3 regions of the Pseudomonas sp. Os17 genome follow, and region 2 is predicted to be linked to each of the others. Evidence: riboswitches for the same ligand, from Rfam matches in the RefSeq annotation. Region 2 holds a riboswitch; each other region holds the start of a gene.
What was found. Region 2 has a riboswitch for cobalamin ahead of cobO (cob(I)yrinic acid a,c-diamide adenosyltransferase). Riboswitches for the same ligand answer to the same signal wherever they lie in the genome.

Region 1 (5,197 bases), 2.6 Mb from region 2:
CCGGTGCGCGTCAGCGATCTGCAAGCGCTGCTGAAGCTGCTGCAGGGCAGCTGTCGCGAGTTGAACAACCTCTCCACCGATCCCGAGCGCCTGGCTCATCGGCTGCGCTGGGCCCAGCGCACCTTCGCCAACCAGGTGGAACGGGCCGATGCCGACTACCTGTTCGTGCTCGAGGACGACGACCAGCAAGTGATCGGCGTCTGTGCCCTGAGCGGCGCCATCGGCCTGCGCGAGCCCAGCTACAACTATCGGCTGGGCATCACCCGCGGCCGCGCCCCGGAGCTGGGCATCGACAAAGAGATTCCGACCCTGTTCCTGTGCAACGAGATGACCGGGCAATCCCTGCTCTGCTCGCTGTACCTGCGCCACGACCAGCGCCAGGGCTACACCGGGCGCCTGCTGTCCACCGCGCGCCTGCTGTTCGTCGCCGAATACCCGCAGCTGTTCGGCGACAAACTGGTGGCCGAGCTGCGGGGCCAGCTCGACAGCCAGGGCCGTTCGCCGTTCTGGGACAGCCTGGGGCGGCACTTCTTCAAGATGGACTTCCAGCAGGCCAATCGCCTGTCCAGCCAGGGCGGCAAGTCCTTCATCTCCGAACTCATGCCGCGCCAGCCGCTGTACACCTGCCTGCTCAGCCCCGACGCCCAGGCCGCCATCGGCCAGGCCCACCACAGCACCGAACAGGCGGTGAGCATCCTGCGGGACGAAGGCTTCAACCATCAGGGCTGCATCGACATCTTCGACGGCGGGCCGCTGATCGAGGCCGAGGTGACGAAGATCCGCAGCGTGCGTGAAAGCCAGACCCTGCCCCTGCTGGTGGGCACTCCGGACGCGCAGGCGCCGATGTGGCTGATCCACAACCGGCGCCTGGAGAACTGCCGCATCACCGCCGCTCCCGGGCGTCTGGTGTCCGGTTGCCTGCTGGTGGACCGCCTGACCGCCAAGCGCCTGCAATTGCAGCCCGGCGACACCGTCAGGGCGGTGCAAGCTGCAAGCTCCAAGCGGCAAGCTCCAAGCAACAGCTTCTAGATCGCAGCTTTTATCTTGCAGCTTGCCGCTTGGAGCTCGCCGCTTTGCTGCGTAACATGCCGTCCAGTTTCAGGTGCCTCATGCCGCCGTGCATGAGGTGAAACGGGAAACCGGTGCGCCCCTTCAGGGCTAGTCCGGTGCTGCCCCCGCAACGGTAAGCGAGTGCTGCATTCAACACGCCACTGTACCCAAGGTATGGGAAGGCGAATGCCGCCACACTCGTCAGCCCGGAGACCGGCCTGAAACCTGTGTTTGGCAATCCTGCGGTGGGCGGGCATGGGCCGGTAAGGTCGCGTGCCCGTGGCCGATACCTTCTCCTGCGTGCTTCCCGAAGACACTTTCGAGAAGACCAAAAATGACAACACCTGACACCTTCCGCGTGCGCCCCTTGGCCACGCGTCGCCGCACGCCATGCGGCGCCTTGCTCGGCTGCCTGTTCAGCCCCCTGCTGCTGGCGGACGACACGCCGCTGACACTGGAGCCGCAGTCGATTTCTGCCCCTTCGGTGGAGTCCACCGCCGTGGCTGAAATGGCCCGCTACGGCAGCAAGCTGGAGATCATCGATCGCCAGCAGATCGAACGCGCCGGCCCCAGCAGCGACATCACCCGGGTCCTGCAGATGTACGTGCCCGGGCTATACGTGGCGCCCAAGAATGGCCCGTTCGACTACGGCACCTATTCCCTGCTGGGGGGGCGCAACGACGACACCCTGATCCTGCTGGACGGCGTGCGCCTGAACAACCGCCTGTACGGCGGCCTGTACTTGGACACCCTGCCGGCCAACGCCATCGAGCGCATCGAGGTGCTCAAGGGCGGCCAGAGCCTGCTGTTCGGCACCCAGGCGGTGTCCGGGGTGATCAACATCGTCACCCGCAGCCCGCAGACCCGCGACGTCTCCGGCGAGGTCAACCTGGGCCTGGACAGCTTCATGGGCAGAAGCGGCGATGCCCGCGCCGAACGCATCGTCAGCAACGGCCTGGGCGACCTGGGCCTCTTGGCCTATGTCAGCCACAACGTCTCCGACGGCTACCAGCCATTTCGCAACAGCGCCTACAGCCCCAGCACCCGGGACAAGAAACGCGGCTATGAAGTGACCACCTTCGGCGCCAAGGCGATCCAGGGCTTTGCCGACGACTCGCGGCTGGAGCTGTTCTACCAGTACAGCGACGCCAACCTGGATTTCGCCCGCCCGCTGAACAACAAGAAGACCACCAACGACCGCATCCAGCAGATCGCCACCGCGACCTTCGAGCAGCGCCTGGACCAGCGCTTCAGCTACTTCGTCAAAGGCCACGTCAACGACTGGGACACCCGCTACACCCGCATCAACAGCACCACCAGCGGCGCCACCCAGGTGATCAACCACAACGACTACTGGGGCTTCACCGACTGGGGTCTGCAGGCCGAGGGCAAGGCCGAACTGGACGGCGGCCATGTGCTGGTGTTCGGCAGCGACAACCAGTGGTTCAAGGGCCAGGACGACGTGCTCAAGATCGACGACAACAGCGCCCAGGCCAACGCCCTCTACGCCCAGTTGCGCCCGGTCGTGGCAGCCCTGCCCGACTGGCACCCGAGCATCGGCGTGCGGCACGAGAAGATCAGCGGCGGCGAAAGCGCCACGGTGGGCATGCTCACCTCGCTGTATGACCTCTCACCCCACTGGCAACTGCGCGGCCAGTTCGGCAGTGCCTTCAAGCTGCCCAACGCCGAGCAACTGTTCGCCAATGAGGAGGATGAAAAGGGCAACCGCCAGCTCAAGCCGGAAAAGAGCGTGAATGCCGAGCTGGGCCTGGACTACAAGGGCAGCCTGCTGGCCGGCGACTTCAACGCCAGCGGCACGCTGTTCCAGCGCAAGATCGACGACCTGATCGCCCTCGACGGCATCGACTGGGTCAATGGCGACGGACGGATCAAGGTCCGCGGCATCGAGGTCGATGGGCGCTGGCAGTTCAGCCCGCAATGGACCCTCTCGGCGGACATGACCCGCAACCTGGTTCAGTCGCGCAACGGCGTGACCCTGAGCAACATCCCCGGCTTCTTTGCCCGCTCGCGGCTGGGCTTCGAGTCCCTGGACCGTATGTGGGGCGTGGGCGGGGCAATCCGCTACATCGGCCAGATCGACAGCCCTAAGCAGATCGACTACGGCCACTACTCGGTGGTCGACGCCGATGCCTATCGCTACCTCGACCCGGCCCAGCAGCATCGCCTGAGCCTGCTGGTGGAAAACCTCTTCGACCGCGACTACAGCACCAGCATCGCCAGCAACAACCCGCGGGTGGATAACCTGGGGCGCCCCTTGACCACCGAGCTGCGCTACACCTACCGCTTCTGAGGACGACGACCATGCACAAGGATTATCAACGCGTGCTGTTCGTCGGCCCCGGCCTGAACAGCGGGGCCCTGGGCGAGGCGTTTCGCCGCGAGCTTGCGCTGCTGCGGGGCATTGACGCCGGCACCCGGGTGATCGACACCCTGGACGGCTTCGACAGCCTCTGGGCCGCCATTGACGAGCCCTTGCACGAGAACGGCGCGGCGCTGCTGGTGGTGGACCTGGAGCCCAGCTCCGACAGCGCCTACCTGGATTGGCTGCGCGACGAACTGGGGCGCCTGGCCCGCGCCCACCCGCAAGCGCCGCAACTGTGGGTCACCGCCCAGGCCCTGGGCCGCCGCGGCCTGGACGCGGCCCTGGCCTGCGCCAGCATCGACCAGCGCGAGCGCCATCTGCCCTGCGACAAGGTCAACGCGGTGCCCAGCGACCCGGACTGGTCGCGGGTGCCGCCCCATGCCCGCCAGGTGTTCCTCTGCACCGGCCCGCGCTGCGTGCGGCGCGGCGCCCTGGCGTTATGGAAAACCCTGCGCCGAGAACTGCTGCGCCTGGAGCACATGGAGACACCCGGTGGCGTGCTGCTGACCCGTACCGCCTGCCAGTTCCCCTGCAACCTGGGGCCAGTGTTGACGGTGCACCCGGATGGCTGCTGGTACCGGGTCGCCGATGACGCCCAGGTGCTGCGCCTGGTGCAGGAACACCTACTGGCAGGCGCGCCGGTGGCGGACCTGCTGATTCCCTCGCCTTACGCAGGCGCGACAGATGCCTAGAACGACCACCATCGCCCCGCTGCTCGGCCTCCTGCTCGGTCTGGCCGGCACGCCAGCCCTGGCGACCCCCTATGAAAACTGCGGCCAGCGCTGGGAGATCGCCGCGCCGCCCCAACGCATCGTCGCCCTCAACCAGCACAGCGCCGACCTGCTGCTGGCCCTGGGCGCCGGGCCGTCGCTGATCGGCGTGGCCTACCTGGACGACGATGCCGGCGCCGACGGGCACTACCACGGCATACCGGTGATCGCCCGGCAATATCCCTCGGCAGAGGTGCTCTACAGCCTCAAGCCCGACCTGGTGGTGGGCGGCTTTGCCTCGGCGTTCCCCGAGTCCTTCAGTTCCCGGCAGCGCCTGGGTGCTATCGGCGTGGCCAGCTACCTGCTGGAGTCGGCCTGCGCCGGGCACAACGAGGACTACTTCGGGCATATCCGTCACGACCTGCTGACCCTGGGCCGGCTGTTGCGCCAGGACGCCCGGGCCGCGCAACTGATCGCCGAGCAGCAGGCCGACCTCGATGCGGCGGCGGCCCTGTATCAGGGGCGCGACAGGCCTGCGGTGTTCTACCTCGACAGCGAGGTCAACGGCCTGGCCAGCCAGGGGCGGCGCGGTTTTGTCGGGGTATTGCTGCAGGCCGCCGGCGCGCGCAACAGCTTCGCTGCCATCGACCGCCCGCGCCTGACGGTCGACAGCGAAACCCTGCTGAGCAACGACCCGGACGTGCTGCTCCTGGCGGACGCCCTGTGGTCACCGGCCACGCGCAAACGCCAGCTGCTGCAGCGTGACCCGGTGCTGTCGCGGCTGCGGGCGGTGCGCGAGGACCGGCTGATCGACATCCCCTTCAGCCAACTGGTGCCGGGCATCGCCAGCGGCCGCAGCGCCCTGGAGCTGGCCCGGCGCCTGCACCCCGCCCCGTAGGCGCCGGCTTGCCGGCGAAGCGAGCACCGCCAACCCCGCGACGCGCCACCCGACGCCTTCGCGGGCAAGCCCGCTCCAACAAGCCGGCTTGCCGGCGAACGGAACAGCGCCAATCACACGGCTTACCTGCCGACGCTTTCGCCGGCAAGCCCGACA
Region 2 (5,197 bases):
TTGCGCCAGTCGTACTCCGCCACCTGTGCCTGTGGTACGTGCACCGGTTTTCAATTCCTCCCAGGCTTTTTCTCCCGTTGCTGAAGATGTGCTGTTCCGCGCCTTGGGTCTGGTCGGCACGCCTTATCGTTGGGGCGGCAATACTCCGGATTCCGGGTTCGATTGCAGCGGCCTGATTGGCTATGTCTACCGCGATGCCGCGGGTATCTCCCTGCCACGTTCGACCCGGGAAATGATCGGCATGCAGGCGCCGGACGTGGGCAAGAACGCCTTGCAAACCGGTGACCTGATCTTCTTCGCCACCAATGGCGGCTCCCAGGTCAGCCATGCCGGGATCTATGTTGGTGAAGGGCGTTTTGTCCATGCTCCGGCCACCGGCGGTACGGTGAAGCTCGACAGCCTGTCCAAGGCCTACTGGCAGAAAGCCTACCTGAGCGCCAAGCGCGTGCTGCAGCCGGAACACCTGGCGCACAATCCATAATCCACTCTGGTCGAGGTGCTTGTGACTGCGCGTACGCTCAACCTCGACGATGCCCTGTATCAATACCTGCTGGATGTTTCCCTGCGCGAAACGCCGCTGCTGCGACGTCTGCGGGATGAAACCCAGGCCCTGCCCAATGCCCGTTGGCAGGTGGCGCCGGAGCAGGGGCAGTTTCTTGCGCTATTGATCAAGTTGACCGCTGCTCGCCAAGTGCTGGAAGTGGGAACCTTTACCGGCTACAGCGCCTTATGCATGGCGCAGGCCCTTCCCGCAGACGGCTCGTTGATCTGTTGCGACCTGCCCGGCGACTACAACGCTACGGCTCGTCGTTACTGGCAGGAGGCGGGGTTAGCGCAACGCATCGAACTGCGCCTGGCTCCGGCGCTGGACACCCTGGCCGGCCTGGAACTGGCCGGCCGGCTCGAATCTTTCGACCTGATCTTCATCGACGCTGATAAAGCCAACTACCCGGCCTATCTGGAGTCCGCGTTGCGTCTGTTGCGAGTCGGTGGCCTGGCGGTGTTCGACAACACCTTGTGGAGCGGGCGTGTGCTGGAGGTGGAGCCCGCCAGCGAAGATACCCGAGCCATCCAGGCGCTCAATCGGGCCTTGAAGGACGACTCGCGCATCGATCTGTCGCTGCTGCCCCTGGGGGACGGCTTGACCCTGTGCCGCAAGCGCTGAATCAGGGGGCTTTGGCGGCCGATACCCGCCAGATCGTATTGCCGACGTCATCGGCCACCAGCAAGTCGCCTTGCTGATCGATCACAACCCCAACCGGGCGTCCGTAAGCCTTCTCATCGGCGCTGAGAAAGCCGCTGAGCACGTCCACGGGCGGCCCCTGGGGCTTGCCGGCGCTGAAGGGGACGAAGATGACTTTGTAGCCGCTATGGGGCTTGCGGTTCCACGAGCCATGCTGACCGATGAAGGCGCCTTCGGTGAATGGAGCGGGGAGCTTGCTGCCTTGGGCGAAGGTCAGCCCCAGAGAGGCTGTGTGCGGGCCGACGGCGTAGTCCGGGGCGATGGCCTTGCTCACCAGGTCGAGGTTCTGCGGTTTGACCCGGACATCCACATGCTGCCCGTAGTAGCTGAAGGGCCAGCCGTAGAAGGCGCCGTCCTTGACCGAGGTGATGTAGTCCGGCACCAGGTCGCTGCCGATCTCGTCGCGCTCGTTCACCGCGGTCCATAGCGCCCCGCTGACCGGCTCCCAGGCCAAGCCGTTGGGATTGCGCAAGCCGGTGGCGAACAGGCGGTGCTGTCCGCTGTTCCGATCCACCTCCCAGATCGCGGCGCGGCCTTGCTCCTGGTCCAGGCCATTTTCCCCGACGTTGCTGTTGGAGCCGACGGTGACGTAGAGCTTGCTCCCGTCCGGGCTGGCGATGACGTTCTTGGTCCAGTGGTGATTGAGCGTGCCGCCGGGCAGATCGACGACCTTGGTGCCGGCTGCGGTGATCCGGGTGTCGCCGGCCTGGTATGGAAAGCGCAGCAATTTGTCGGTGTCCGCCACATACAGGTCATTGCCGACCAGGGTCATGCCGAACGGCGAGTTCAGGTTGTCCAGGAGCACGCTGCGGGTTTCGGCCACGCCGTCGTGATCCTGATCCCTTAGCAGGGTAATGCGGTTGGCGCTGGGCACCGCAGCGCCGGCGCGGCCCATGATTTTTCCGGCGATCCAGCCGCGAATGCCCCGGCTGTCATCGGGTTTGGGCGGTGCATTGGTTTCCGCCACCAGTACGTCGCCGTTGGGCAGGACATAGAGCCAGCGTGGATGATCGAGGCCTTCGGCGAAGGCATTGACCTGGGTGCCGGCTGCCGCCAATGGCTTGCTGCCCTTGGGCCAGCCAATCGCCGGGGCGATGTTCACCGTGGGGATCAGCGTCGGGTTGGGCTCCGGCAGCTTGGGGGTTGGGCCGGTGCCGTCGGAAACTTGCAGGCTGGAGGTTTCGCCACAGGCCGTAAGGCCGGCGGCGATCGCGATAAGCAAAGCGTGTCGAGACTTGAGCATGCTGATTTCCCTATGAATGCACGGACGTCCTAGTCATAGAGGAGCATAGCCGGCGTATGGTTCCGCCTGATCAGCGGGCTTCCTTGAACAGTGCGGCGACCCCGGGATGGTAGAGGCCGGCCTCGTTGTGCAGCTTGCGATAGGCGTAGGGAAAGTACCAGGCCACCGCGCAGCAGTGTTCCTTTTGCAGTTCGTCGAGCATGTCCTGGAGTTCTTCCGGGGTGGCGCTGTGCTGAGCCTTCTGCGGGCTGACAAACAGGCAGCCGAGCCGCAGGTCGCCGGGGTAGCTGATCTTTCTCGCGTCACCGGCAATGTCGAGCAAGGCCTGGGTCAGGTGCAGGCCGTTGACCTGGGGCCAGCGCTGGGTGGCCTGAATGTAGGCGCGTTCTTCCCGGGTGGCCAGGTACAGATCGGTGCGTGCGTTGCGGGCGCCTTCTTCCTGCTGCTTTTTGCTGGGGCTGTGTTCGAGGCTGACCATCTCCGCCATCCAGGCGGCGGCGGAAAGCAATCCCAGGTTGGCCTGCTCGTCGAACCAGTAAGGGGTTTCGCTGTCGCCACGAACAGCGTTGTAGCGGTCAATGCAATCAAACCAGCGTTCCAGCATCGGGCGCAGGAATTCCAGCTTTGGATTGCTGATGATCATGCCTTGCATCGGGGTCCGTCCTTATTGTTGTCTGGCGGTGGGTGGGTTGAGTTATGGCTATTTGATATCAACTCGCTGAGTGTGGCACAAGATTGGCGCCAGTTTGTTGATGCGGTGCAGTTTTGTGTGCCAAGCGACGCCTGGCTTTAATTGACGCTCCACCCCCAACCCTCTAACCTTCGCGACTTGTTTCAGGTGCTCTGTGGCCGCTGGTCGACAGAGTGAAACAGGGAAGCCGGTCAGGGCCTGTTCCAGCGATGGACATGGCGACGATTCCGGCGCTGCCCCCGCAACGGTAGATGAGTCAAGGCTGCGCCAGATGCCACTGTGTCCACGACATGGGAAGGCGCGCAGTCAGGCAGCAATGCCCCTCATGAGCCCGGAGACCGGCCTGATCCATCCAACGGCATCACGGTGGGCGATGCCAGGCTTGCGCCGTCTATTCCTTTTCCTGCCCGCCGTTCCCCAGCCCCAACGGAGAGCTGCCCCATGAGTGAATCCCCCGATCGTGACGAGCGCCATGTGGCGCGCATGTTGCGCAAGAAAGCCGTGATCGATGAGCGCATCGCCAACTCGCCCAACGAATGTGGCCTGTTGCTGGTGCTGACCGGCAATGGCAAGGGCAAGAGCAGTTCGGCTTTCGGCATGTTGGCGCGGTCCATGGGCCACGGCATGCAGTGCGGCGTGGTGCAGTTCATCAAGGGTCGTAACAGCACCGGCGAAGAGCTGTTCTTCCGGCGTTTTCCGGAGCAGGTGCGCTTTCATGTGATGGGCGAGGGCTTTACCTGGGAAACCCAGGATCGCCAGCGCGATATCGCCGCGGCCGAAGCGGCCTGGGCGGTATCCAGAGAACTGCTGAGCGACCCGGAGATTGGTCTTGTTGTACTCGACGAGCTGAACATCGCCCTCAAGCACGGTTACCTGGATCTGGACCAGGTGCTCAGCGACCTGCAGGCCCGTCCGCCCATGCAGCATGTGGTGGTGACCGGTCGCGGGGCCAAGCCGGAGCTGATCGAACTGGCGGATACCGTCACCGAAATGGGCATGGTCAAGCATGCCTTCCAGGCCGGCATCAAGGCGCAGAAAGGTGTTGAGCTGTGAGTGTGACTTCATGACCGATGTTCGTCATTGCCCGGCGGTATTGATTGCCGCACCGGCTTCCGGCCAGGGCAAGACCACCGTGACCGCCGCCCTGGCTCGCCTGCACCGCAATCAGGGGCGCAAGGTACGGGTGTTCAAATGCGGTCCGGACTTTCTCGACCCGATGATTCTCGAACGCGCCAGCGGCGCTCCGGTGTACCAGCTGGACATGTGGATGGTGGGCGAGCAGGAAAGCCGGCGCTTGCTCTGGGAAGCCGCGGCTGACGCCGACCTGATCCTGATCGAAGGGGTCATGGGGCTGTTCGACGGCACCCCCTCCAGTGCCGATCTGGCACGGCATTTCGGGGTGCCGGTGCTCGCAGTGATCGATGGCACCGCCATGGCCCAGACCTTCGGGGCGCTGGCCCTGGGCTTGGCCCGTTACCAGCCGGACCTGCCGTTCGCCGGGGTGCTGGCCAACCGGGTCGGCACCTTGCGCCACGCGCAGTTGCTCGAAGGCAGCCTCACCGAAGGCTTGCGCTGGTACGGCGCCCTGTCCCGGGAAACCGATATCGAACTGCCCAGCCGGCACCTGGGGCTGGTGCAGGCTCGTGAACTGAACGATCTCGACCTGCGCCTGGATGCCGCCGCCGAGGCGTTGGCCAGCAGCTGCCAGGTGGAGCTGCCGCCTGCGGTGAGTTTTGCCGCGCCAGCGCCAGTGGCCTGCGCGCCCTTGCTGGAGGGGGTGCGCATCGCCGTGGCCCGCGACGAGGCGTTTGCCTTCACCTACGGTGCCAGCCTCGATCTGTTGCGGGCCATGGGGGCGCAGTTGCATTTCTTCTCCCCTATCCATGACACGCAGTTGCCGGAGGCGGACAGCCTGTACCTGCCCGGTGGCTACCCAGAGTTGCACCACCAGGCCCTGGCGCAGAACCGCGCCATGCTCGACGCGATTCGTGCCCACCATGGTGCGGGCAAGCCATTGCTG
Region 3 (5,197 bases), 810 kb from region 2:
CTTTCACGATCAGACCCGCTACCTGCAGGAAGTCGATCCGCTGGAAGCCGGGGTCATGGACATGAACCGTTACGAAAACCTCTGACATAGCGCCGTGATCGGCCCTCGGGACGCCCGCTGGCGGGCCCCGGGGGTGACCTATACCAAGGTCTATCCCGACAAAAATACTAGGACTTTGTCAGCGGCGTCGATTGGCGTAAACTGCGCCCACGTCTGCGAGGAACCACCATGAGCGCCATAACCATTACCGACGCCGCCCACGATTATCTGGCTGATCTGCTGTCCAAGCAGAACACCCCGGGGATTGGCATCCGCATCTTCATCACCCAGCCAGGGACTCAGTACGCCGAGACCTGCATCGCCTATTGCAAGCCGGGCGAAGAGAAACCCGAAGACAAGGCCCTGGGCCTGAAAAGCTTCACCGCCTACATCGACGCCTTCAGCGAAGGCTTTCTCGATGACGCGGTGGTCGACTACGCCACCGACCGCATGGGTGGCCAGCTGACCATCAAGGCGCCCAACGCCAAGGTGCCGATGGTCAACGCCGACAGCCCGATCAACGAGCGCATCAACTACTACCTGCAAACCGAGATCAACCCGGGGCTGGCCAGTCACGGCGGCCAGGTCAGCCTGATCGACGTGGTGGACGACGGCATCGCCGTGCTGCAATTCGGTGGCGGTTGCCAGGGCTGCGGCCAGGCCGACGTGACCTTGAAGGAAGGCATCGAGCGCACCCTGCTCGAGCGCATCCCCGAGCTCAAGGGCGTACGTGATGTCACCGACCACACGCAGAAAGAAAACGCCTACTACTAAGGCGTTCGCTGCGAACAAAAAAACGGCGCCCCGTGAGCGCCGTTTTTTTATGCCCGCAAACCAGCTCCTCCCGAAATAAGCCTTCGTAGGAGCCGGCTTGCCGGCGAAAGGGCCCTCAAGCCTTGTGCCAATGCCGAGATCGCCTTTGCTGGCAAGCCAGTTCCCGCAAAGGGGTCAGGGGCGATAGAGATGCGCGTGTCCGGCGCGGTACAGCGATGACTCGCTGAACACGTCCGTGGCCAGCACCCGGCCCACCAGAATCAGCGCCGTGCGCCGGAAGCCCTTGGCCGCAACCTTCTCGGCAATGTCCGTCAGGGTGCCCAGGACCCAGTCCTGGTCCGGCCAGGTGGCCCGGTGTACCACGGCAATCGGGCAGTCGGCGCCGTAATGGGGCAGCAGCTCGGTGACTATCTTCTCCAGGTGGTTGACCCCCAGGTGAATCGCCATGGTGGCGCCATGGGCCGCGAGGCTGGCGAAGTCTTCACCGGCGGGCATGGCGGTCTTGTCCGCATAGCGGGTCAGGATCACGCTCTGGGACACATCCGGCAGGGTCAATTCGGCCCCCAGCAAGGCGGCGCAGGCGGCAGTGGCGGTGACGCCGGGGACGATCTCGTAGGGAATGCCCAGCTCCCGCAGGCAGCGAATCTGTTCGCCGATGGCGCCGTACAGGCTCGGGTCGCCGGAATGCACCCGGGCCACATCCTGGCCCTGGTCGTGCGCGTGCCTGATGGCCTCGATGATCTGTTCCAGGTGCAGTTCGGCACTGTTGATCACCCGGTCCGCGCTGTGACCTTCGAGGACGGCCGCGGGCACCAGCGAGCCGGCGTAGATGATCACCGGGCAGCGATGGATCAGGCGCTGGCCCTTGACGGTAATCAGCTCCGGGTCGCCGGGGCCGGCACCGATGAAATAGACAGTCATGGCTGTCTCCTGTGAAAAAAGGGCGGGAACAGGGTCGCAGATGAACGATGTTCATGTTCGCGACGGGGAATTGTCGGCCAGTCTACCGGCTGGCGGCCAATGCCAGGGTGGCCTGGGCGTATTTCTGGCGGGGGATCAACAGCCGGGCCGGGCCGGGGTGCAACTGTTCGGCCAGGGCCAGGGCGGCGCTTTCGGCAACGCCGTAGCAGCCGCTGTGTTCAAAGGCGATCTGCGAGCGGTGGCTCAGGCGCGAGGCGAAAGGCGCCAGTTGACTGCTGCTGAAGCAGGTCAGCGGCAGGGCCAGTTGATCCGCCAGTTGCAGCAGGCCGGGCTCGCTGCGCTTCAAGTCGATGCTGGCCAGGGCCAGGAGTTGCCCGCTCTCCAGGCCGTGGGCTTGCAGCACCTGCTCAAGCAGGGCGCGCAGCGTGGTCACCGGGCAGCCCTTCTGGCACCCCAGGCCGACCACCAGGGCCGGCGCCGCGCGCCTTTCGATCATGCCGGGTACAGGTCCGCGTTCTTGCGCCGGAACAGCCAGGCGCTGATCAGGCCCAGGGCCAGCCAGAAGGCGGCATTGGTCAGCTGCGAGGCAATCTTGAACTGTGCTTCCAGGGCTTCTGGCGCCAGCATCGAGTGCACTTCAGGTTGGGGCGCGCCGATCACGTGGGGCACGGCGATAATCGCCACGCCCAGCAGTTTCAGCAGCCAGTGGCCGGCGAACGCGATCAGGGCAAGGCCCACGGCAGTAGAAGCGGCAGCGCCGATCCACCACACCTGGCGCTGCACCAGGTCGGCGGCTGCGGTTCCCGGCAATTCCGGAGGCAGGCCCAGAGTGGGGGCCAGGCAGAAGGTCGTATACCCGGCCAGACCCCAGAGCAGGCCTTGCGAGGCACGGTTGGGCGCGCGCAGGGTGTAGAGCCCGGCCAGCATCAGGGCGAAGCCGACCGCCACTACCAGGTTGCCGCCGGTGGTGGACAGGGTGCGCTGCCAGCCGTCTTCCGGCTCCCAGGCCTCGGCATCGTGGCTGTGCGCGGCCATGGCGCCGGCGGCGTGTTCATGAGTTTGGGCGGCCGGGGCCTGTTCATAGGTTTCCGCCTGCAGGATCAGCGGAGCGACCCACAAGCTTTGCAGCAGGGTCAGCAGCAGGGCCGCCAGCAGCCCGGTGAACCCTGCGGTTTGCGCAATACGCTTGATCATGTCGGCAGGTCTCAGTGGCAAGGGAAGGCGGCGCTGTGACGGGTGTCGTGGGCGGCGTTGTGCACCGCTTCGATATGGGAGAAACCGGCGAAATACACCAGGCAGGCGCCCAGCAGCGACGCGCCGATGGCGGCCACCAGGCGCTGGCTCAGGGTGGAGGTGCTGCTGGCGGAATGGCTGGTGCTGCTGATGATCGACATGGCGCTTCCCTTTGGAGTGTCGGCGGGGGAGGAGCGCAGGAAAACCCCGCGTGAGGAGCACGCAGGGTTTGCAACAGCGCCCGCCCACCGCGGGTTTGTTATGTGTGTGTTGCGGGCCGGTCTCCGGGCTCGCGAGGGGCAGGGGGCGACTGATGTCGTACCGTGCCGGCAAGTGTCACCTTCCCATGCCATGGCACAGTGGATCTGACACTTCGCTCGCTTACCGTTGCGGGGGCAGCACCGGACTGGTCACGGCTTTTTAGTTAAGCACGTGATTCACCGGTTTCCCGTTTCACCCTGTGAAGGGCACCCGTAACAAGGCGCGTAGCAAATCATGGGCGGGGTGATGCCGTCAATTGCGCGAGGCGCTGCATTGCCGATTGACCGTCCCCCGCGCTCTGCGTAGCCTTGCGCGTTCGAGGTTCTTCGGCCAGCGGTCGAAGCTAAGAAGGGAACGCGGTCGATGCCGCGGCTGCCCCCGCAACTGTGAAGGGTTTCGTTTCTGCAAGGCCACTGCCTGCGCGTCCAGAACGCCGGCGGGAAGGCGCAGCAACCGCCGGTCCGACGACTGGCAAGCCCTCAGCCAGGAGACCTGCCTCGATCCCAGATTCTCACTACAACCGGGCGGGGTGATCCGGTGGCGAAATCTCCGCGCGCCTCTGCGCTGTGGCTCTCGTCCCGTATGCCCGCCACCTTTGCCAAGGGGCATCCGATGAAAACACTGGCCAAACTTCCCGTCACCATCGTCACCGGCTTCCTTGGCTCGGGTAAGACCACCTTGCTGCGGCACATGCTGGACAACGCCCAGGGCCGGCGCATCGCGGTGATCGTCAACGAGTTCGGCGAGCTGGGCATCGACGGTGAAATCCTCAAGCAATGCGCCATCGGGTGCACTGAAGAAGAGGCCAGCGGCCGGGTCTACGAGCTGGCCAACGGCTGCCTGTGCTGCACCGTGCAGGAAGAGTTCTTCCCGGTGATGCGCGAACTGGTGGCGCGCCGTGGCGACCTGGACCACATCCTCATCGAAACCTCCGGCCTGGCCCTGCCCAAGCCCCTGGTCCAGGCCTTCCAGTGGCCGGAAATCCGCAGCGCCTGCACCGTCGACGCGGTGATCACCGTGGTCGACAGCCCGGCCGTGGCCGCCGGCACCTTCGCCGCGTTCCCCGACCAAGTGGACGCCCAGCGCAAGCTCGACCCCAACCTGGACCACGAATCGCCGCTGCACGAGCTGTTCGCCGACCAGCTGTCCAGCGCCGACCTGGTGATCCTCAACAAGACCGACCTGATCGACCCCGCAGACCTGGCCAAGGTGCGCCTGGAAGTGGCCGAAGAACTGCCGCCGGCGGTGAAAGTCATCGAAGCCAGCAGCGGCCGCCTGCCGCTGGATGTGCTGCTGGGCCTGGGCGCCGGTTCCGAGGAACACATCGACAGCCGTCACAGCCACCACGACCATCACCACGACGGCGATGACGATCACGACGACCACGATCACGACGCTTTCGACTCCATCTCCATCGAACTGCCCCAGGCCGACGAAAGCCTGCTGCTGGACGCCCTGACCCAGCTGGTGGTCAAGCACGGCATCCTGCGGGTCAAGGGCTTCGCCGCGATCCCCAACAAGCCGATGCGCCTGCTGATCCAGGGCGTGGGCACCCGCTTCGACAAGCACTTCGACCGCAAGTGGGGCGCTGACGAAGCCCGCACCACGCGCCTGGTACTGATCGGCCAGGAGCTGGACGCCGCCCAACTCGAAGCGCAACTGCGCGCCGCCCTCAGCGTGTAAGCCATGCACCTGCTCAGGACCCAGCCCGGCGGTTTCGTGTCGGATGACAACATTGCCGACCTTGGACAAACCCCCGCCGAGCTGGTGATCCTGTGCAGCGGCGACTCCAGCCTGGCGCTGCTGGCGGATGCCGCCGAGCAGTTGCCCGTGGATTACCCCAGCTTTCGCCTGGCCAACCCGATGCAGGTGCAGAACCACGCTTCGGTGGACCTGTATGTCGACCAGGTGCTGCGCCACGCCAAGGTGATCCTGATCTCCCTGCACGGCGGCATCGGCTACTGGCGCT

Region 1: linked by a shared signal. The riboswitch ahead of POS17_RS10980 (TonB-dependent receptor plug domain-containing protein) and the one ahead of cobO (cob(I)yrinic acid a,c-diamide adenosyltransferase) in region 2 are both predicted to bind cobalamin.
Region 3: linked by a shared signal. The riboswitch ahead of POS17_RS18755 (CbtB domain-containing protein) and the one ahead of cobO (cob(I)yrinic acid a,c-diamide adenosyltransferase) in region 2 are both predicted to bind cobalamin.

The regions. Positions count from the first base shown of each region.
Region 1 covers NZ_AP014627.1:2,432,581-2,437,777, reverse strand. The annotation lists gene POS17_RS10985 (arginine N-succinyltransferase) at 1-1,029, shown strand, start outside; cobalamin riboswitch at 1,084-1,286, shown strand; gene POS17_RS10980 (TonB-dependent receptor plug domain-containing protein) at 1,385-3,361, shown strand; gene POS17_RS10975 ((2Fe-2S) ferredoxin domain-containing protein) at 3,373-4,125, shown strand; gene POS17_RS10970 (ABC transporter substrate-binding protein) at 4,118-5,041, shown strand.
Region 2 covers NZ_AP014627.1:5,077,508-5,082,704, reverse strand. The annotation lists gene POS17_RS22200 (C40 family peptidase) at 1-481, shown strand, start outside; gene POS17_RS22195 (class I SAM-dependent methyltransferase) at 503-1,165, shown strand; gene POS17_RS22190 (PQQ-dependent sugar dehydrogenase) at 1,167-2,486, opposite strand; gene POS17_RS22185 (hypothetical protein) at 2,557-3,138, opposite strand; cobalamin riboswitch at 3,306-3,538, shown strand; gene cobO (cob(I)yrinic acid a,c-diamide adenosyltransferase) at 3,619-4,230, shown strand; gene POS17_RS22175 (cobyrinate a,c-diamide synthase) at 4,241-5,197, shown strand, end outside.
Region 3 covers NZ_AP014627.1:4,271,438-4,276,634, reverse strand. The annotation lists gene POS17_RS18780 (fatty acid cis/trans isomerase) at 1-85, shown strand, start outside; gene nfuA (Fe-S biogenesis protein NfuA) at 229-813, shown strand; gene cobM (precorrin-4 C(11)-methyltransferase) at 988-1,734, opposite strand; gene POS17_RS18765 (cobalamin biosynthesis protein) at 1,817-2,230, opposite strand; gene POS17_RS18760 (CbtA family protein) at 2,227-2,928, opposite strand; gene POS17_RS18755 (CbtB domain-containing protein) at 2,940-3,128, opposite strand; cobalamin riboswitch at 3,226-3,457, opposite strand; cobalamin riboswitch at 3,531-3,742, shown strand; gene cobW (cobalamin biosynthesis protein CobW) at 3,841-4,911, shown strand; gene cobN (cobaltochelatase subunit CobN) at 4,915-5,197, shown strand, end outside.